DNA from 4 places in the Virgibacillus sp. LDC1 genome. Region 1 is predicted to be linked to each of the others. Evidence: predicted binding sites of a transcription regulator. Region 1 holds the regulator's gene; each other region holds the start of a gene.
The links. The regulator Rex, encoded in region 1, represses fermentation and respiration genes when NADH is low (regulators of the CRP and FNR family bind a similar motif). The targets are predictions, from matches to a motif close to TTGTGAAATATTTCACAA.

Region 2: pflB (formate C-acetyltransferase) is a predicted target of Rex. The motif match lies at 3,430-3,447, and genes of this name have one in related genera.
Region 3: nirB (nitrite reductase large subunit NirB) is a predicted target of Rex. The motif match lies at 3,246-3,263, and genes of this name have one in related genera.
Region 4: OHJ21_RS21140 (flavocytochrome c) is a predicted target of Rex. The motif match lies at 1,044-1,061, and genes of this name have one in related genera.

What each region holds. Positions count from the first base shown of each region.
Region 1 covers NZ_JAOXLZ010000001.1:746,486-751,893, reverse strand. The annotation lists gene OHJ21_RS03575 (hypothetical protein) at 1-499, opposite strand, end outside; gene OHJ21_RS03570 (cell wall elongation regulator TseB-like domain-containing protein) at 768-1,286, opposite strand; gene OHJ21_RS03565 (amidohydrolase) at 1,318-2,619, opposite strand; gene OHJ21_RS03560 (redox-sensing transcriptional repressor Rex) at 2,594-3,259, opposite strand; gene dinG (ATP-dependent DNA helicase DinG) at 3,322-5,408, opposite strand, start outside.
Region 2 covers NZ_JAOXLZ010000001.1:580,891-586,298, forward strand. The annotation lists gene OHJ21_RS02665 (Crp/Fnr family transcriptional regulator) at 1-316, opposite strand, end outside; gene adhE (bifunctional acetaldehyde-CoA/alcohol dehydrogenase) at 593-3,202, shown strand; gene pflB (formate C-acetyltransferase) at 3,523-5,408, shown strand, end outside.
Region 3 covers NZ_JAOXLZ010000001.1:573,895-579,302, reverse strand. The annotation lists gene OHJ21_RS02655 (formate/nitrite transporter family protein) at 1-258, opposite strand, end outside; gene nirD (nitrite reductase small subunit NirD) at 306-623, opposite strand; gene nirB (nitrite reductase large subunit NirB) at 720-3,158, opposite strand; gene OHJ21_RS02640 (hypothetical protein) at 3,340-4,017, opposite strand; gene OHJ21_RS02635 (winged helix-turn-helix transcriptional regulator) at 4,200-4,520, opposite strand; gene OHJ21_RS02630 (uracil-DNA glycosylase) at 4,667-5,335, opposite strand.
Region 4 covers NZ_JAOXLZ010000002.1:90,780-96,187, reverse strand. The annotation lists gene OHJ21_RS21150 (oleate hydratase) at 1-181, opposite strand, end outside; gene OHJ21_RS21145 (TetR-like C-terminal domain-containing protein) at 294-860, opposite strand; gene OHJ21_RS21140 (flavocytochrome c) at 1,263-2,783, shown strand; gene OHJ21_RS21135 (ArsR/SmtB family transcription factor) at 2,905-3,216, shown strand; gene OHJ21_RS21130 (NADH:flavin oxidoreductase) at 3,333-4,457, shown strand; gene aroC (chorismate synthase) at 4,854-5,408, opposite strand, start outside.

The sequences.
Region 1 (5,408 bases):
GACGCGGCAAGATTATAAATTTACCAGACTTGCCGTCTGACAAGCTGACATAGACATTGGTGTCATCGATGGTTGCTTTTGCTTTCAAATTCGGAGACTGGGCAGCAAGCTGCTCGAGCGATGATTGAATATCGGTATACTGCTTATTATCCATTGCTTCGGCGACTGAAAGCATGGCCTTCTCCCACCATTGATCCAGTGCTTCCGAGGAATGGTCCTCCACCTGGATTTTCAATTCCCGCTTGCCAATCACAGACTTGCCTTCCTTCTTAATATGCTGAACCAAACCTTGTAAATTTGTATCTGGAGCCAAATCAAGATTCAAAGTAACGGTATTCTGTTTAATATCTATATGAGAATCCTTCACGCCGTCATATTGTGACACAACATTTGCCAGCGGATTTTGCAAAGCCATCTGCCGATACAGAAACCATCCGCCAAAGAGAACCGATGCTGAGATCACGACAGTCAGCATGATAGGTACAATGCGTAGTTTCATGAAGTTCCTCCTTCATTTCCTGTATAAAATTTTGTCTATCATTTTGTAACACAAAAATACATATAACAACGATATATTCCGATGCATGTAATTTATATGCTCGTTTTGTACAAGTACGAGTATATCACATCTTATATACTTTTTCATGCATGTCTGTGAAAATATTTAGAACAGTTTTTCCATATTTTTTCTGAATCCGCTTACAATTATGAAAGAAAAAGAGAAGCCCCTCTTAAATAGTAAGGGACGCCTCTCTTTACTTCGTTTATTATTGATTTGGAAGAATAATGTCATTACCGATCGTGTTACCGTCTTGAAAACGATAAAACCGATAGCCGCGCTGACCGTTGTGTTCATACTGCAGCTGCCAGGCATACTCGCCTTCATACATTCCAGGCAGCAATCGCTTAATTTCCACACCAGGCAATTCGTTATAAATCTGATCCCGAATCTGGGCTTCCGACATCCCTGTATTCAATAAAACGGACTGGACAGCATCGGCACCTTCAACAGGTATGTTGTCATCTGTAAATTTTACCCATACCATACGATCTTGATTGTCCTGATCCTTGCCGCTTACCACCCAATAGTTATTATCCTCGCCCCACACCGATTTATAGGTCTTTCCGGACGAAACCAATTGGCCATGCTGCTTGGCGGCAGCAATCGCCATTCTTTCTTCATTCCAAGTGTCTTTCATAACATATGAATAATAGAGCTGTAAACCAAGCAGTAACAGCAGCACGCCGGATACACTAAGCAAGATCCACTTCGTTTTTTTCTTCAAATCCGTCTTCCTCGCTCCCCTTGATTATTCCCTAGAGGGTTGTAAGACGCTCAAAGGCACGCTGCGCTTCCCGGCGGATACGTTCCTCATCGAGAGTAAGGCTCGCGCCATTCTTCACGACCTGCTTACCGTCAACCCATACATGCTCAACATCCTTCGCACTGGCGGAGTAGATAGCATGAGAAATATAATCCGTCTTCGGAAGGAAGTGCGCCTGATCCGTGTTCAGTGCGATCATATCTGCCTTCATTCCTACCGCAAGCGTACCGATATCCGCAAGGAAAGCTGACTTGGCACCATACTCTGTACCCATCCGAAGCGCTTCGGATGCAGGAATCGCGGTTGGATCCCCGCTTACTCCTTTATGGATCAGTGCCGCCAGGCGCATCTCTTCAAACATATCCAGATTATTATTGCTCGCAGGTCCATCGGTACCCAAAGACACGGTGACCCCGGCTTTCAGTAGTGCAGGCACGCGAGCGATGCCGCTGGCAAGCTTCAGATTGCTGCCTGGATTATGCGACACCATCACTTGATGCTTAGCCAGGATTTCGATTTCTTCATCGGTCAGATGGACGGCATGCGCAAGCAGCGTTGGACGGGAAAACATGCCAAGCTTCTCCAAATGGGCAACAGGGCGGAGTCCGTAATCATTTACATTCTGAGCGACTTCCGTTTCCGTTTCGGACATATGCGTATGCAAAGGCAGATTCAGATCATGGGATGCCTGAACGAATTTCTCGATGAAATCCGGCGGGCATGTGTAAGGTGCATGCGGCGAGATCATCGTCGTAATTCTTCCGTCCGCCTTGCCATGCCAGTCTTTCGCGAATGCAACCGCCTCATCCAGCTTCTGCTGCTGCACCTCAGGCGGACATAATCCGATGACACCGCGTGTCAGTACGCCGCGCATTCCTGAGTCCTGCACAACATTTGCAACCTGATCCATATGATCATACATATCCACAAACGTCGTGGTTCCGCCTTTGATCATCTCAAGCACGGAGAGTGAGGTTCCCCAGTAAACATCGTCGGCCGTGAATTTGGCTTCCATAGGCCACATTTTTTCCTGAAGCCATACCTGCAGTGCCAGATCGTCGCCATAACCGCGGAGAAGCGACATCGCCGCATGTCCGTGCGTGTTCACCAATCCAGGCAGGAAAAACAGATGGGTTCCGTCGATAATTTCTGTTCCCTCTTGGACGGTTGGCTCTTCTTCACCCAGGTAGGTTATCCGGTCATTCTCCACAACCATATATCCGCGTAGCACGGACCTTCCTTTCTCTAGTACCGCAAACGTTCCGTTTTTAACCATCCACTTCGTTGTCGTCATGTGCTGTATCCTCCTTACCGTTATCCAAATAATAGGCCAAACTTTGCAAATCCGTAGTAAAATCAGCCGTATGAATCCGGATATGGGATGGAGCTTTCAGGATGGTCGGCGCAAAATTCAGAATAGCCTCGATGCCTGCGGCGATAAGCTGATTCGCTACATTTTGCGCTTCAAAATCCGGAACGGTGATAATCCCGATACGAATGCCGTACTCATGAACCGTCTTCTCCAGTTCCTCCATCGGCTGTACAACCAAATTGTTTATTTTCATACCAACTTTGGGAGAATACGAATCGAAAACCGCCACAATCTTCATATTGTCCTTCAGAAATGCATTGTAATTTGATAATGCATGTCCAAGATTACCGGCCCCAATCAATGCGACATTGATCTTCTGGTCCAGCTTTAGAATCTGGCGAATTTTCTCGATCAGATAAGATACGTCATATCCGATCCCTTTCCGTCCAAAATCACCGAAATACGCTAGGTCCTTACGAATTTGAGCAGGATTGAGGTCCAGTTTTTGTCCCAGTTCCTGGGAGGAAACCGTGGAGACCTCCCTTTTCTGAAGCTCATTCAAATAGCGCAAGTATACAGGTAATCTGCGGACCACGGCTTCCGAAATTTTTTCCGATTTCATGCATGCTCCCCCTAATAATAGGTTAATAACTACATTTCAATGTGATCGTTCATGGTTTCACTTTATTCAGCTTGGTTCTCTACGCCTGCCTCTTCCTGCAGCCATTCCGAAATTCGGGGAACAATCCCCTCGGTCGGCATGTGCTCCATCTTTGGTCCCGGCAAGGAATATAGGAAATATTTTCCGTAATAGGATTCAATGACCCGGGTATCGTACACGATGACAATCCCCTTGTCTTGCGCTGTCCGTACCAGTCGGCCAAATCCCTGTTTGAAGCGAATGACGGCTTGCGGAACCGAAAGCTTCATGAAGGGGTTCTTCTTCTGCTGCTGCAGCAATTCGCTCTTGGCTTCAACCAAAGGGTGATTCGGCGGCTGGAACGGCAGCCGGACGATCGCAAGGCAAGTGAGCGCCTCACCGGGTATGTCAACCCCTTCCCAGAAGGAGCTGGTACCCAGCAGAACCGAGGCGCTGCTATCCTGGAATCTCCGGATTAACTTGGTACGGCTGGTTCCATCCATCCCTTGTCCCAGTACGGTAATATCGCTGGATGCCAGCGCCTCCTTCAAGGGCTCATGCACCTGACGCAGCATCCGGTACGAGGTGAACAGGACAAGCATACGTCCATGCGTAGCGATTGCCGTATCGGCCAATGATTGCACTAGTGTATTCACAAAGAGTGCATCCCCGACCGAGCCCTTCACGCTCGGAAAATCGCGCGGCACGACAAGGAGAGCCTGCTCCCTGTAATTAAACGGGGACGGCAGCAGAACCGTGTTCAGGTTGCCGCTATCTGCCGCTTCCTGTAGACCCAAATTCTCGATCATGAACTGGAACGATTTGTCCACCGACAAGGTCGCCGACGTCAGGATCACGCTTTGTTTCTTGTCAAAAAACAATTCCTTCAAGTGGGTGCTTACATCGACAGGCACCGCATAAAGTTGCAGCGATTTCCCGCGGAAATTGCCGTTAGCCTCCATCCAGTATACCGTGCCTTCATCATTCAGGGCCATGAAGGACCTCAGGTCCTCGCGGTGTGCGGCCAGGTCCTTAAACAGACCCGATAGGTCTGTTAACAGACTGTCGGCACTGTAATCGTCGAGATCTTCCTTCATTTCGGCGATCAGCTTGTCACCCTTGCGTACGACATCGCCCAGTATCACATGAATTTGATGTTCCAGCTCGGCAAGCGAATCCCAATCCTTCGGCTTCTTAAGAGGCGATAAGCGAAGCGAGAATTGACCGGCGTCTCCTGGAGATGCATCTCCGCGTTCCGGAAGCAGTCCGAACAATTGATCGCTGAGTCGATCCCAATTCTCTTTTACGGTGATCAGATCCGGATAAATCCGATCTATGATGGAAGACCACTCGACAGCCTTCTCATGGGATGAAACTTGCAGCAGCTGGCGAAGAGCCGGGAGCTGACCGCTGCGGCTGTCTTTGTACATACGGGTTAGCGTATGGACAACCGAAAAATATTTCATCTGCAAGCCAAGGTGCTTGCCGGCGACATCCTCCAAATGATGCGCTTCGTCGATGACGAGACGCTCATAACTCGGAAGCAGCTGGTGATTCGCTTTTACGTCGGTGAACAGCTTCGAATGGTTCGTAATGACAACATCCGCGATGCCCGCTTCATGCTTGGCTCTGTGATAGTAGCATTTGCGGAACCATGGGCAGGCACGGCCAAGACAGGAATCCGAATCGCTGGAGATGGTCTCCCAGAAATCCCCTCCGCGGCCGCCAAGGTTCAGCTCCTCATCATCCCCGTTCTCCGTCTGGGTCAGCCAGACCAGCATCTGCGCCGCGGTGATCACATCTTCCTTCGGTGAATGAAAATCTCTTCTATTTATTTTATGTTCAAATTTTCTCAAACACAAATAATGGCCTCTTCCCTTGAAAATAGCCGCTTTAAACGGAAAAGGAACAACCTGGGTGAGCAGGGGAATATCCCGGTCACGCAGCTGTTCTTGAAGGTTGATCGTATGCGTGCTCACCATAACCTTCTGTTCCTGCTTCACGCTTTGATAAATCGACGGCAGCAAATACCCGAGGGATTTGCCTGTTCCCGTGCCGGCCTCGATTAATAAATGTTTATTGTTATCGAGTGCCTGCATCACTTCCTGGAACATCATGTCCTGGGCATCCC
Region 2 (5,408 bases), 170 kb from region 1:
CAACACTATCCTCAAGCACCTCTGCCGAGAAACTGTGGTTGTTGCTGAAGAATGGATCGGCTTGACCGACCATGTCTCCTGGATGGTACATATATAGAATAAGCTCTTTGCCTTCATCCGTCGATTTGGTTAATTTAATTCTTCCTTGTTTAACGAAGTACAGCTTGTCGGCGAAGTCACCTTCCCAGAACAAATGGGATCCTTCAGGGAGTACCCTTTCCTTCATGGTGACCAGCAGACGGTTGCGGTTTTGTTCCGAGAAGCACTGCGTGTTCCCTAAGTTTTCGATTTCCATTACATGGTCTACAGTATTCATGTTGGTATCCCCTAACATCCTAAAATTTGATCTGTTTAATCTTTAAATACATTATAACGTGAAAACATTCACTTTTGGGGGAGAATAAGAGGGAAATCGTGGCGAATTTTCAAACTTTGTGATCTCTTTCACTTGAAAGGAGGGAAAGACAGGTATAAATCACACAGAAAAGATAAATTTTAATATTGTGAAATATTTCACATGATTTTAGAAACAGCTGTGTTACGATCGAGGCGTAGAGAAGAAAGAAACACGAACCATGGGAGGATGAGAGATATGGCTGTGAGCAAAGGAACGGTTGAAGTTAAAGGACAAACGGCAGCAGAGTACATTCAGGGTCTGATTGACAAGGCAAATCGGGCCAAAGAAAAGTTTATGGAATTGAATCAGGAGCAAGTCGACGGGATTGTACAGTCGATGGCCATGGCAGGCCTTGAGAAGCACATGCAGCTGGCGAAGATGGCGGTTGAGGAAACGGGACGCGGCGTGTACGAAGACAAAATCATCAAGAACCTGTTTGCCACAGAGTATATCCACAACAGCATCAAATATGACAAGACGGTGGGTATCATTGAAGACAACGCTTATGACAGCTTTCAAAAAATAGCGGAACCGATCGGGATTATCATGGGGATAACCCCGGTAACCAATCCGACGTCCACGACGATATTCAAAGCGCTGATCTCCATTAAAACAAGAAACCCGATCATTTTCGGATTCCATCCATCCGCTCAGGCCTGCAGCCGGGAAGCTGCGCTGATATTGCGGGATGCCGCCGTGAAGCAAGGTGCTCCTGCCGATTGCATCCAGTGGATCGAAGCTCCTTCCATGGATAAAACCAATGCGCTCATGAATCATCCTGACGTCGCCTGCATTCTGGCTACGGGCGGTTCGGCGATGGTTAAAGCGGCATACAGCTGCGGCAAGCCGGCCCTCGGCGTAGGACCAGGTAACGTGCCCTGCTTTATAGAGAAGAGCGCCGACCTGGATCAGGCGGTGAACGACTTGATTTTGTCCAAAACCTTTGATAACGGCATGATCTGCGCTTCGGAGCAGGCTGTCATTATCGAGGAGCCTATATATCATACAGCGAAGAAAAAAATGATCGCCAGCGGCTGTTATTTCGTCAACAAGGAAGAACTGGCGAAGCTGACTGCGCATGCGATGGTATCGGAGAAATGTGCAGTCAATCCATCCATCGTCGGAAAGCCGGCCGCTAAAATTGCCGAGGCATGCGGTTTCGAGGTGCCGGAAAGCACCAAGATCCTGGTCGCCGAGCTGGAAGGGGTCGGTCCGGCTTATCCGTTGTCCGCCGAGAAGCTGAGTCCGGTTCTGGCCTGCTATAAAGTAAAGGACGCCGAGGAAGGCATAAGACGCGCAGAAGAGATGGTTGCTTTTGGCGGCATGGGTCACTCGTCGGTGATACACTCGCACAATGAGGACATCATCATGAAATTCTCGGATCGGATGAAAACCTGCCGCATCCTGGTGAACCAGCCTTCTTCGCAAGGCGGCATCGGCGATATCTACAACACGAACCTGCCATCGCTGACGCTGGGCTGCGGTTCGTATGGACGTAATTCCACTTCGTCGAACGTGACGGCTGTCAATCTAATCAACGTGAAAAGGGTGAACCGCAGAACCGTGAATATGCAGTGGTTTAAAGTGCCGGACAAAATTTACTTTGAAAAAGGTTCCACGCAGTATCTTGCGAAAATGCCGGAAATCACCCGTGTCGCTATCGTTACCGACCCCATGATGGTGAAGCTGGGCTATGTGGAGCGGGTAGAGCACTATCTGCGTCAACGCAGAGTGCCGGTAGCCATCGAAGTCTTCTCGGAGGTCGAGCCGGATCCTTCGACAACGACCGTAGAACGCGGAACGGAGATGCTTGCCAGGTTCCAGCCGGACTGTATCATCGCCCTCGGCGGCGGATCGCCAATGGATGCAGCCAAAGCCATGTGGCTGTTCTATGAATATCCGGATACGGACTTTAACAATCTGAAGCAAAAATTCATGGATATCCGCAAACGGGTCTATAAATATCCGAAGCTTGGACGGAAGGCGAAGTTCGTTGCCATTCCAACAACGTCGGGAACGGGCTCGGAAGTGACTTCGTTTGCCGTCATCACGGACAAAGGGCTGGGAAATACCAAATACCCGCTGGCTGACTATGAGCTGACACCGGATGTGGCGATAATCGATCCGGAATTTGTGTACACCTTGCCTAAAACGGCGGTAGCCGATACCGGAATGGACGTTCTGACACATGCCATTGAAGCCTACGTATCGGTGATGGCCAGCGATTATACGGATGGGCTTGCCATCAAGGCCATACAGCTGGTGTTCCAGTATCTTGAGCAGTCGGCGCTTACCGGTGACAAGCTCGCCCGCGAGAAAATGCATAATGCTTCGACGCTTGCCGGCATGGCTTTTGCGAATGCGTTCCTGGGCATCAACCACAGTCTTGCACATAAGTGGGGCGGCCAGTATCACACGGCACACGGACGCACTAATGCTATCCTGATGCCTCACGTCATCCGTTACAACGCCAAGAAGCCAACGAAATTCGCGGCATGGCCTAAATACACCCATTTTGTAGCTGATGAGAGATATGCTGAAATCGCACGGATTCTGGGGCTGCCTGCAAGAACGACGGAAGAGGGCGTAAACAGTTTGATTGCCGCGATCCGGGAGCTGAACAGCAAGCTCGGTATCGAGGAGTCGTTCCAGCAGCTTGGCATCGATCCTAAAGATTTCGAGAAAAATGTTGAGCATTTGGCGGATCGGGCTTTTGAAGACCAGTGCACAACGAGCAATCCGAAGCTGCCGCTGGTGACAGAGCTCGCAGAAGTTTACCGCAATGCATTCTACGGCCGGTTCTGAATAGGATAGGTATTGAAACGCCGATCATGAAGATCTGTGAAGGTTTTGAGGTAAGGTATGCGAGACCAGGACCAGAGTGATAAAAATCACGGGAAAAGTTAAGTTTGTGATTATTATCACAGATACAAGAGATCAACAGGACTACAATAAAGGTGTAGAAGGAAGCTGAATCTCAGATCTTTGATATAGAAGCTTGAAGGCACAAGGCGGGGTAGTTGCATCATTGGTCGTGAAAATAATCACATTTAAAGATCTGAGATAGATCAAGGTGTGGCCCCGCCTGTCCTTGCAAGCCCCAGCAAATCTAGGAGGGATTCGATATGTCGGTGATTGAAAAAGAAGCAGGCTGGAAAGGTTTTAAATCAGGTAAATGGACCAAGCGAATTGACGTTAATGATTTTATTGCAGAGAACATTACTCCCTATTATGGCTCTGATGAATTTTTGGCAGGACCCACGGATAACACCAAAGCACTGTGGGATATCGTATCGGATTTAACCATAAGGGAACGGGACAACGGCGGGGTTCTGGACGTGGATGTCCATACACCTTCAACCATCACCTCCCATCAACCTGGCTATTTGGATAAGGATAAAGAACAGATTGTCGGCGTTCAGACCGATGAGCCGTTCAAGCGCTCGATTCAACCTTTTGGCGGGATCCGGATGATGATTGATGCGTGCAACGCATACGGCTTTGAAATGCCGCAGGCCGTTGTGGACATCTTTAACGGCATCCGCAAAACGCATAATCAAGGCGTGTTTGACGCCTATACTCCTGAGATGAGAGCAGCGCGCAAGGCCGGGATTATTACGGGACTTCCTGATGCGTACGGTCGCGGACGTATCATCGGTGACTATCGCAGAATATCGTTATACGGTGTAGATGCACTGATTCAGGACAAATTGAGAGAACTCGCCGAGCTTGAAGTGGATGCCATGGATGAGCCGGTTATCCGTTTGCGCGAAGAATTGTCTGAACAAATGCGGGCACTCAAGGAACTGAAGGAAATGGCGGGTATGCACGGTTTTGACATTTCCAAGCCTGCGAATACGGCGAAGGAAGCATTCCAGTGGTTGTATTTCGGTTATTTGGCTGCGATCAAGGAACAGAATGGCGCTGCGATGTCGCTTGGCCGGGTATCTTCTTTCCTTGATATTTATATTCAGCGGGATCTGGCTGAAGGCAAGCTGACGGAAGAGACAGCCCAGGAATTGGTCGACCATTTCGTTATGAAACTTCGGATCGTGAAATTCCTGCGTACGCCGGATTATAACGAGCTGTTCAGCGGGGATCCGACGTGGGTGACGGAATCCATCGGCGGGATGTCGGTAAACGGTGAGACGAGGGTGACCAAGAACAGCTTCCGTTTCCTGCACACCCTGTACAATTTGGGACCTGCTCCGGAACCGAACTTGACGGTGCTGTGGTCGGAGAAGCTGCCGGAAGCCTTCAAAAAATACTGTTCGAAGGTTTCGATCGAAACCAGTTCGATTCAATACGAGAATGATGATCTCATGCGTCCGATCTACGGAGACGATTACGGCATCGCCTGCTGTGTATCCGCCATGCGCATCGGGAAGCAGATGCAGTTCTTCGGAGCCAGAGCGAACCTTGCCAAAGCGCTGCTGTATGCGATCAACGGCGGTAAGGATGAGAAATCCGGCGCCCAGGTTGGACCGGAATATCCGGCCATCACCGCCGAGGTTCTGAGTTATGATGAAGTCATGAAGCGATTCAAGCCGATGATGGAATGGCTCGCGAAGCTCTATATGAATACACTCAACGTTATCCATTACATGCATGACAAATACAGCTATGAACGGATTGAGATGGCGCTTCACGACCGGGATATCCTGCGCACGATGGCATGCGGCATCGCAGGCCTGTCCGTAGCAGCGGATTCACTGAGCGCGATTAAATATGCGAAGGTGAAGCCGGTACGCAACGAGCAAGGGATTGCGGTGGATTTTGAAATCGAAGGCGAGTTCCCTTGCTACGGCAACAACGATGATCGCGTGGATAGCATCGCCGTTGAGTTGGTCGAAGCCTTCATGAGCATGATTCGCAAGCACAAGGCTTACCGTGATGCCATGCCGACCCAATCGGTGCTCACGATTACGTCGAACGTCGTATACGGCAAGAAGACAGGAACCACGCCGGATGGACGTAAGGCAGGCGAGCCGTTTGCTCCGGGCGCGAATCC
Region 3 (5,408 bases), 170 kb from region 1:
ATTCCCGGTGAACAGCTCGGATCCGGCGAACACCACCAACGTGAGCGCAATCCCGAATGCAGCTCCCATAACGAGGGATTGGAAAGGTGAACCGGCAGCTGCCAGCGGCGCCCCCAGCTTAAAGATCAATACAATTCCAATGCCGACATACGCGCCCGCCAGCATAGCCGATACCATATAGCGCAGCAGATTGTTATTCATCTGCTCTTTTTTCCCGACGGCGGCATTGACGACGGCTTCCACATCGGTTTTAAACATGGGATACCACCCCTTGATATCGTCTGTTGATTATGCGATTGCTGGCCTTAAACACCCACCTCAACCCTTCCGTCCACGGCGCGAATCGGATATACACGAACCTGACCTTGATCCGGAGCCTGTACGAGCCCGGTTGAAAGCTCGATTTTCCAATCGTATAACGGATCGTAGATGTAGTGCCCGGATACGATGGCTTCTGAGAGCGGCCCTCCTTTGGGATGTGGGCTTCGATTATCCAGCGCAAACCATTGATGATCCGAAGTCCGGAAGACGGCAATCTCCCGGTCTCCAAGTTGGACCACCCTTCCGAGCTGTGACAGAAAATCATTTTCATTCCCTACCGTAATAAATCTTCCGGTTTCCATAACATATAACCTCCACTTCTCTTTTCTATCCTCATCCTTACTGCGAAAAAGCTCTCGATGTTCAGGCGGCAAGAGGGAAGTCTGTTCCTCCCTCTTTTATTTGCTGCTGACCGGTCTTGCATCCTCGAATAATGTATTGCGCAGCTTCTCGTCGTTCAGCACTTTCTTCCAAGGATCCTCGACTTGCTGCAGGGCGAGCTCAATTCTCTCCACCAGTTCCTTACGCTGCTTGGGATCATCCAGGATAACCGCTTGGATTTGTTCCAGTCCCAAGCGCTCCACCCACTCCGATGTTCTCTCCAGGTACTTGCCGGTTTCACGGTAATACTGCATCAAGGCTCCGCAGATTTCAATCAGCTCTTCATCCGTTTTCACTTTGCAGAACGAATCAGCAAGACGCGCTTTCGTTCCGCCGTTGCCTCCAACGAATATTTCCCATCCACCGTCATTGCCAACGATCCCGATGTCTTTCGTGCACGACTCGGCACAATTTCGCGGACATCCATTGACCGCCATTTTAAATTTCGCCGGAAAATCCAGTCTTTCGAATTTCTCCTCGAGAAATGCCCCCATGCCCATCGAATCCTGCGTACCGAAACGACAAAATTGGGAACCTACACAGGTCTTCACGGTCCGCAGCGATTTGGCATAAGCATAACCCGACGGCATATCGAGCTCTTCCCAAACACTCGGTAAATCTTCCTTCTTAACACCGATGAGGTCCAGACGCTGTCCGCCGGTAACCTTGACAACCTTCACATTATATTTAAGCGATACATCCGCGATTTTCTTCAAATCCTCCGGTGTGGTAACGCCGCCGTACATTCTTGGGACTACCGTGTACGTGCCGTCTTTCTGAATGTTGGCGTTCATCCGTTCGTTGACAAATCGGGATTCTCTCTCCTCCTGATGGGTTACCGGATTCAGCATCGCCAGATAATAATGAATGGCAGGACGGCATTTCGAGCAGCCCTCCGGGTTGCTGAACTCCAGAACATGCATGACTTCCTTCGTCGTGGTAAGCCCCTTGGCGCGGATTTCGGCGACGATTTCGTCCCGATCGAGGGTTGTGCATGGGCATATGCCTTGTTTGCCTGCCGCCTTAAAGCCATCGCCCAATACGCTCTGGAGTATTTGCTCCACGACAGGTTTACAGCCGCCGCACGAGCGGGTAGCTCCTGTACAAGCTTTGATCTCATCCACTGTCGTAAGACCCTGTAGAGTAACGGCATCCACAATGGCTTTTTTGGTTACGCCGTTGCAGCCGCACACGATTTCATCATCGGGCATCTTCTCCAGTGAAAATGCCTTGCCATTTCCTGTTCCTGCGCTGTCAGTACCCATGATCGAATCGTAAATCTCATCCGTCATGGCTGTCTTTTTCCGAATCATGGATTGAAGGCTTGCCGAATCGCTCACATCTCCGAACAATATCGCCCCAACGATGATATTGTCGCGAATTAATATTTTCTTATAGGTCTTGCGCCAATCATCTTTTGCGGTAATCACCGAGTGCTCGGCTTGCTCCATGAATTCTCCGGCAGAGAATACATCAACCCCGCTGATTTTCAGCTTCGTCGATACAATGCTTCCCTCGTAAGGCTTGCCTTCCACACCGCATAGATGCTTCGCCAATACCTGTCCCTGCTCGAACAATGGTGCAACCAGGCCGTAGCATGCGCCCCGATGCTCACAGCATTCGCCAACCGCATACACATCCGGCCAGGAAGTCTGAAGATAATCATTGACTACGATGCCCCGGTTCACTTCGATTCCGCTCGCTTGGGCGATCGCGGTGTTCGCTCTGATGCCCACTGCCATCACCACCAGGTCGGCTTCAAGCTCATCCCCATCCTTGAACCGGAGTCCCGTAACTCTGGTATCTCCCAATATTTCGGTTGTTTGCCTGCCTAATAAGAAGTTGATACCCTGCTGTTCAAGCTCCCTTTTCAGCATGCCGGATGCCATCGAGTCCAACTGGCTCTCCATTAAATCCTGCATGAGATGAACTACCGTCACCTCCATGCCCAGGCTGACCAATCCCTTGGCCGCTTCCAGTCCCAGAAGTCCCCCGCCAATGACAGCCGCTTTCTTGTATGCGTTAGCGGCTTGAAGCATCTGCGTGCAATCGGCAATGTTTCGAAAACCAATAACGCCTTCTTTGTCACTTCCCGGTACGGGTAAAATAAAGGGCTTCGAGCCCGTAGCTATCATGACTTTGTCATAAGGCACCGTCAATCCGTTGTCGGCTGTCACGACCTTGCGCTCTCCATCAATGGCAGTTACAGTGGCACCCGTGTGCAAAGTGATATGGTTATCCTCGTACCATTTCCAATCATTCAATACAATGTCATCCAAGGTTTTGCTGCCTTCCAGCACATACGACAGCATGATGCGGTTATAATTCGGATGAGGCTCTTGTCCAATGACGGTGATGTCAAAATTCCCCCCCAATTTAATGATTTGCTCGACCGTACTAATCCCGGCAATACCGTTGCCAATGACAACTAACTTTTCTCTCTTTATATTGGACATCGTTTGATTCCTCCCCAACACATTTATCTAGTGATCGTGGTATTCCGTTCCTTTCACATAAATTATATCGTCTGACGTCATTAATTTTTGTGATATATTTCACATAAATCGTTAAAATTTTAAACAAATATACAAAATAACCCTGTCCGCATCGGAACAAGGTTATGATGAAAAATGCTCTCTATATAATATCGGCTTCCATATAGGCTCGTTCGCCGTTAGGAACCTTCAAATAAGGACGAATCCCGGCAAACCCCTTCGCGTCCAAGTTCACCCCGGTCATCCAGTTCCCCTCCAATAAGCCACGATCCGATTGCATAATGACGGCAGGTGCCTGAATATGCTCCTGATACAGAACAATGTCGGCCTGAATGGTCTTAAAGGCCTTTCCTTGTTCCACCAACGGTACGGCGCTGATATACGTAGGCACAAAATAATTCGCGATCACATCCAGCTCTTCCCCGTCAAAAAACGGCTCACTGCCAAGGATGGGATGCAGCATCGCGATTTTCTCATAGAGTGACCAGATGATCATCTGCAGGAATCTTCCCGTTCGTCCTATATTCTGCCCGGTGGACGCATTCAATCTATCGGTTTCATAACCAATGAACTTCCATCCGCCGGGGGCTTTGACCCATTTCTGAAACATGCCTGCAGCATCGGCACTGCTTGGGTAAACGGATTCTGCAGATCCCGGGCTTGTTCCAGACACAGCTAGCCACAGGGAGTCCGGCACATACTGGCTCAGCATCCGCTTGGTTTTCTCAAAAATTTGAAGCACTTTTAATGAAGCGTTTTCAAGTTCTGAGATGTCCTCTTGTCCATAATGGAAACGGGAGATATACGTTCGCTTGGTCATGGGCTCGCCTCCTTGATATGCTGCTGGGTTTTTCACATTATATAGCAGCTGCGTCCGCTTGGTGCATGTCCACCTATTCTTGCCGTAAAGAAACAGGAATCATACTTCCATTTAGAAAAAAAACCCTGAAATGAGGATGTCTCATGCCAGGGTTTAATCATCAAGGGGAGTCTTAAGATGACTCATCTTTCGACCCATTGTTCTGCCCAGGATGCAATTTGCTCCATCACCGGACGCAGTGCTTTGCCTTTTTCAGTCAGTTCATATTCAATACGTACCGGTGTTTCCGGATAGACATGACGAATCAAAATGCCTTCACATTCCAAATCCTTCATCCGCTCAGAGAGCATTTTATCGCTCATGGACGGAATCAAATTCGAAATATCCTTAAAGCGCTTAGGCCCGCTCATCAACGTTTGAATAATCAAACCGTTCCACCGTTTGCCCAGAAAAGAAAATGCAGATTCAAAACGGGGACACATCGTAACATTTGTAACTTCCATATCCCTTCACCTCTTTACGAAGTCACCTTGTTTATAGAAACTCATAAGCTTAATCAAAATCTAGAAAACTTACGAATTGTAAGTATGTTTCATTTTAGCACATTTCCGAGAAACTGAAAACCACCTAGCCCCTTTTTCCCATAAAATCAGCGTTTGTGCCATAATATACGAGCCAAAATATCCAAATCTTCCTCGATCAAAGTGGATAATTTCCTATTATACAGTACGGCCGCTGGATGGAACAGAGGGAATATCTTATAGGTTTCCACTGAGAACATATAGCCCCCACCGGGATTCTCCGGATCTGCTGCTTGCTGGACCGGGCCCTCCATCAGTTTGCCGTGCAGCGATGTCACCGTTTCATGGCTTCCGATTAACCGGTGCAGCGCCGTATTTCCCATGGGTGCGATAATGTGCGGGCGAACCCATCGAATCTCTTCATCAAGCAAAGGTGCATGGGCCAATATTTCCGCCTTCGTCGGTGTCCGATTGGAGCGGCTGATGACACGCTCGCCCGTGGACCTCACGATTAGCTTTTCCTTATAGGGCCTGCTTCTCATGGCACTGGTAATATAGACTTGCTCCCGGGTCAGGTTCAGGCGTTCCAGGTAGGCATTCATCTCTTGTCCGGCCTGCCCTACAAAAGGTAAGCCTTCCAGAACTTCATGGGCGCCGGGGGCTTCCCCAATAAACATAATCTTGGCGAAGCGGACTCCTCTCCCCAGCAGGAAGCCCTCAACGGGTTGATGGACAAGCTTGGCCTGGCATATGGCGATGGTTGCGGGATCTACAGGTGCGCTTTGTACTTCACTCATGTGTACAGCCCCCCTTCTTGTATATCATACAATACCCCATACTTAGGTATATTCTATCCCTAGCCGGCAAAAA
Region 4 (5,408 bases), on a different contig from region 1:
GAAGACTAAGCTCCTCCAGAATGTGGACCCGCTCTCCCTTCATTTGGCCGTCGCGCACGAGGAAGCACGCAGCTGCCAGAGAGCCTAAACCGGCTCCAACCAGATACGCTGATTTTTTGTCGACATCGACCGGTTTTTCCGGGCGGGCAAACGCTTCATAATTTCCATTGCTATAATACATTCCCGTCACCTCCGAATTGATTCTAGCAACTACATCATAAAAAAATATTCGGAGGTCTCCCATAGACAATGTCCGCCTAATGTCGAAACTTTCGACACAAGGCTAATATTGTCTAATGAGAGTGGTGCAATTTAAACTTTTCCAGCGCGAAAAAGATATCGCCTTGAATCAAAATGCTCAGCCGGTCCACAATCGCAGAGGGCTCTTCCTTCATCCCTTTAGCAATCCAATCCAGCATCAGCCCTACAAACGCATATTTATAAAAGTCAGCGATAAACGACTTATCCTCATCCCTGATCGACATCGTAACGGCCTTTTCCTCAATAACCCCTATCAAAAGATGATACGTTACGTTAAATAGGTACCTTTCCAGCTGCTCTCGTTTAATAGAATGATAGACGCTCGTCACAAACGCCTTGTTTTTTAGCACATACTCAAATATTTGCAATAGGCCCTGCTGCCACGTGTCATACGTTTTCTTGCCATCCAGCGCTATGGTAGCCTCGCTTGTGCAAATCCACTCCACAAGATCATAAATATCCCTGAAATGATAATAAAACGTCTGCCGATTCACTTCACAGTCCTCGACAACATCAATGACGGTAATCTTATCAAGCGTTTTTTTCTCAAGCATTTTTTTTAGCGATAGGGCAAGCGCTTTTTTTGTTGTTTGTGCCATAAAACTCCTCCAATCCAGAGCGTAATCATTCACAAAGGCCATTAGTCAGACGATACACCTTCATTATAAAGGAACTCAACGCGAAAAAGCGGTGACCCTATGAAGGCAAATAGATTGGGAATGCGCAGAAGTCGAGAAAATCGCAACCCGATGGCATCGTTGTAAATAAAAATTAAGTTTATATTGTGAAATAATTCACCACTTAATTAACAGCCCTATATTAAAATGAAGTGGACCTAACGAGGCTGACGGAGGGAGGCAACCGGGGAAGATCTGAGATTCGAAGAATAAAGGCCACGCTCGCATACCCTTTCGTTTCTCGTTTTTCTACGTTAAACCTCCTTTTTCGTTTGACTCTTTATGGTCAACTAAATAGATACAGAGAAAGTGGAGGGCTACACAGTGAAAAAGAAGGTTGCAGCAACGCTTATACTCATTCTCTCTTTCATGCTCACCATCGCGGGATGCGGCGGCGGGACCCAGGATCAGAGTCAGGACAACGCCAAAAAAGAAGAAGCCCCAGATACGGCCGTTTCGGGTGCGTCCCAAACCAGGTATACGCCGATCGATCAGCTAAAAGAAAAGTATGATATCATCATCGTCGGTGCAGGCGGAGCCGGTATGTCTGCTGCCCTTGAGGCAAAAGAAAAAGGCATGAACCCGGTCATTTTTGAAAAAATGCCGATTGCCGGCGGGAATACCATAAAATCATCCTCGGGCATGAATGCTTCCGAAACCAAGTTCCAACAAGAGCAAGGCATTAAGGACAGCAACGATTTATTTTATGAAGAGACTTTAAAGGGCGGTCATGGAACCAACGACAAAGACATGCTTCGTTTCTTCGTTGATCATTCGGCAAGCGCAATCGATTGGCTGGATTCCATCGGGATTCGGTTGAACAATATCACCATTACGGGCGGCATGAACGAAAAGCGCACGCACCGTCCTGAGGACGGCTCGGCGGTAGGACAATACCTTGTCAACGGTCTGGTGAAAAATGTACAAGAACAAGAAATTCCGCTATTCGTCAACGCCAAGGTAACGGATATTACGGAAAAAGAGGGCAAAGCAAACGGCGTCAAAGTCATCTTCAACGGGAAAGACGAGAAATCTATTGCAGCGGATGCCGTCGTTGTGACAACCGGCGGTTTCGGAGCCAACATGGACATGATCTCCGAAGTTCGGTCCGAGCTGAAAGGTTACGTGACCACCAATCAAGAAGGCAGCACCGGTGACGGCATTACCATGATTGAAAAACTCGGCGGCACTACGGTCGATATGGATCAAATCCAGGTTCACCCTACGGTTCAGCAGGAGAAATCTTATCTTATCGGGGAAGCCGTTCGGGGAGAAGGGGCCATCCTCGTTTCCAGCCAAGGCAAACGTTTCACAAACGAGCTGGATACTCGGGATAACGTCACCGCCGCCATCCATAAGCTTCCTGAAAAATCGGCTTATCTTGTGTTCGATTCCGGTGTAAAATCCCGCGTCAAAGCCATTCAGCAATATGAAAAAATGGGCTTTGTTATTCAGGGCGATACCATCGAGGCCTTGGCCAAAGAAATGGATGTTCCGGCCGATCAGCTCCAAGCTACCCTGGATACATGGAACAGCTCGGTTAAGGATAAAGAAGATGCCGAATTCGGCAGAACGACAGGCATGGATAACGAATTGTCCGGCGCACCGTACTATGCCATCCAAATCGCCCCCGGTATTCACTACACCATGGGCGGCGTAAAAATCAACACGAACACGGAAGTGTTGAACAAAGACGGCAAGCCAATTCCCGGATTGTTCGCAGCTGGCGAACTAACAGGTGGATTGCACGGTCAAAATCGAATTGGCGGTAACTCCGTTGCCGAGATCATTATTTTCGGCCGCCAAGCCGGCATTAAATCGGCTGAATTTGTAGGAGCACGGTAAGCTGTAGCCGGCATCTTTCATTCGGCAAAACAACAAACGCTCGGTCTCGTCCTGATCCTCCGGTAGCCATCATTTTCAAAAACCATATTTACATTTCTATAAAAATAGATATAATAAGCGTATGGATACCTTACAAACCATCAAAGCACTATCAAACGAGTCCCGATTTAAAATCCTGGAGTGGCTGAAACATCCGGAGGTACATTTTGATCCGCAGGATCACATGCCTTCCAAATGTGATTTTCAGGGCGGTATCTGCGTGGGCTCCATTTCAGAAAAAACAGGACTCGCTCAGTCGGTCGTTTCTGGCTACCTCGTCAAATTGCAAAAGGCTGGTCTACTGGAATCCCATCGAGCGGGCCAGTGGACGTATTACAGACGTAATGAGGAGGGCATTCAGCGTTTTATCGAACAACTCAAGGAAGAGCTTTAAGCTTAAAAAGCAAATCAACCTGAAGATTAGGCTTAAAAGCTCTTTCTTTTTATCATATATATCTATTTTTATGAAAATACAGAAAAGCATATTAAACATATTGGAGGATTCCATACATGAGCAACCAAAATCAAAGCGTCCGATCTACCGCATCCCTATTCGAGCCCTATACCATCGGTAACCTTACCCTTCCTTCCCGCGTGGTGATGGCTCCCATGACCCGAGGCTTCTCCCCGAATGGCGTTCCGGGCCCGGATGTGGCCGCTTACTACCGCCGGCGTGCGGAGAACGGCGTCGGATTGATCATTACCGAAGGAACGCTGATTAACCACCCGGCGGCTACCGATAACCCTAATATACCTAATTTCCATGGAGAGGCCGCATTGAACGGCTGGGCTGAGGTGGTCCGTCAGGTCCATGAAGCCGGCGGTAAGATCATGCCGCAAATTTGGCACATCGGCATGACAAGACCAATAGGAGCCGAGCCAAATCCGGAAGCACTTCCGATCGGACCATCCGGACTTGACCTGGACGGCAACATCGTCACGAAACCGATGACCAAGGATGAAATCGAGCAGGTTATTCAAGCCTATGCCGATGCGGCTGCGAATGCCAAACGCCTTGGCTTTGACGGCGTAGAAATTCATGGTGCCCACGGATACCTGATCGACCAATTCCTCTGGGAAAGAACGAATCAGCGTACCGATGAATACGGAGGCGACATGCTGAAGCGTGCCCGCTTTGCGATCGAAGTGGTAAAAGCAGTCCGTCAAGCAGTGGGTCCTGACTTCCCTGTTGCCATCCGCCTATCCCAATGGAAGACGACCCAATATGAAGCCAAGCTGGCGGATACGCCTGAAAAGCTGGGACAGTTGTTAACCGCGCTGTCTGACGCTGGTGTCGATATATTCCACTGCTCCACCCGCCGCTTCTGGGAGCCTGAATTCGAAGGTTCTGACCTGAACTTTGCTGGGTGGGCCAAGAAACTGACTGGAAAAACGGTCATCACCGTCGGTTCTGTCGGCCTCGATGAAGTGTTTACCAGCCTCTTCACCCAAGGTAAGGGTGCCGGCCAGAGGGACCTCGGGGAGCTGCTGAGCCGCCTTGAGGAACATGAATTTGACCTGGTTGCCGTAGGTCGTGCCCTGCTGGCCGATCCGGAGTGGGCGGCTAAAGTTCGAGACGGACGTTTCGACGAGTTGGCACCATTCACGCCGGACTCCTTGAAAACCCTGGTTTAATGCGATATCAGTCCTCCCCCCTGGACTTAAAGCCGCATTGAATCTTTAAATATAAGAAAAACGTCTATCGACGTACTTTCACAATAGACAGACCGCATTTAGTGGAAGTTTTTCATGCGAGATAAGGATGCTAAGCCTCGGATGATTATACTTACTTATCTCTTAAATCAAAAACCGGAAGAAAGACTTCAGTCTTCTTCCGGTTTTTTTGCTGTATAGTAACTAGCTCTTACCGCTGACTTGGAAGACAGGCCGCTCATGGAACGGCCCCTGCCAGCTCAATTCAACGGACCGTTCCGAAGAATCAACGTGGCAAATGTATCGTCCAAAATAACGATGGCTGAGATGACGACACTGCTGGTGCTCTCGGGCCGGCTTCATCCATACTGTTCAGTGCTATTCGTCCCGCAAGGCGGCTTGACGCTTGTAATGATCCTCGAGGACCATGCAAGCCATCGCTTCAATCACGGGTACGACGCGGGGACAGATGCATGGATCGTGCCTGCCGATCGTCTCAATCTCCCGTTCGTTGCCGTCTACATCGACCGTCTGTTGAGGGATAGAAATGGATGAAGTCGGCTTTACGACGACTCGGAACACGATGTCCGCCCCGGTGCTGATACCACCGATGATCCCGCCGGCATGGTTCGTCTTGAACCCTCCCGCGTCCATCTGATCGTTGTGTTCGCTTCCCCGCATAGAGGCCGCTTGGAAGCCAGCCCCGAATTCAATGCCCTTAATCGCGCCGACAGACAACATCGCCTTCGCCAACTCGGCATCAAGCTTGTCGAATACGGGTTCCCCCAGTCCCGCCGCAATGCCGCTAATTCGGCATTCGACAATCCCCCCGCAGCTGTCGCCCTCTTCGGCCAGTCGTTCTATCCTCTCGATCATGCGAACGGCCGCTTCGGGATCACACGCGCGAACGGCATTCCGTTCGATAGCATCGGC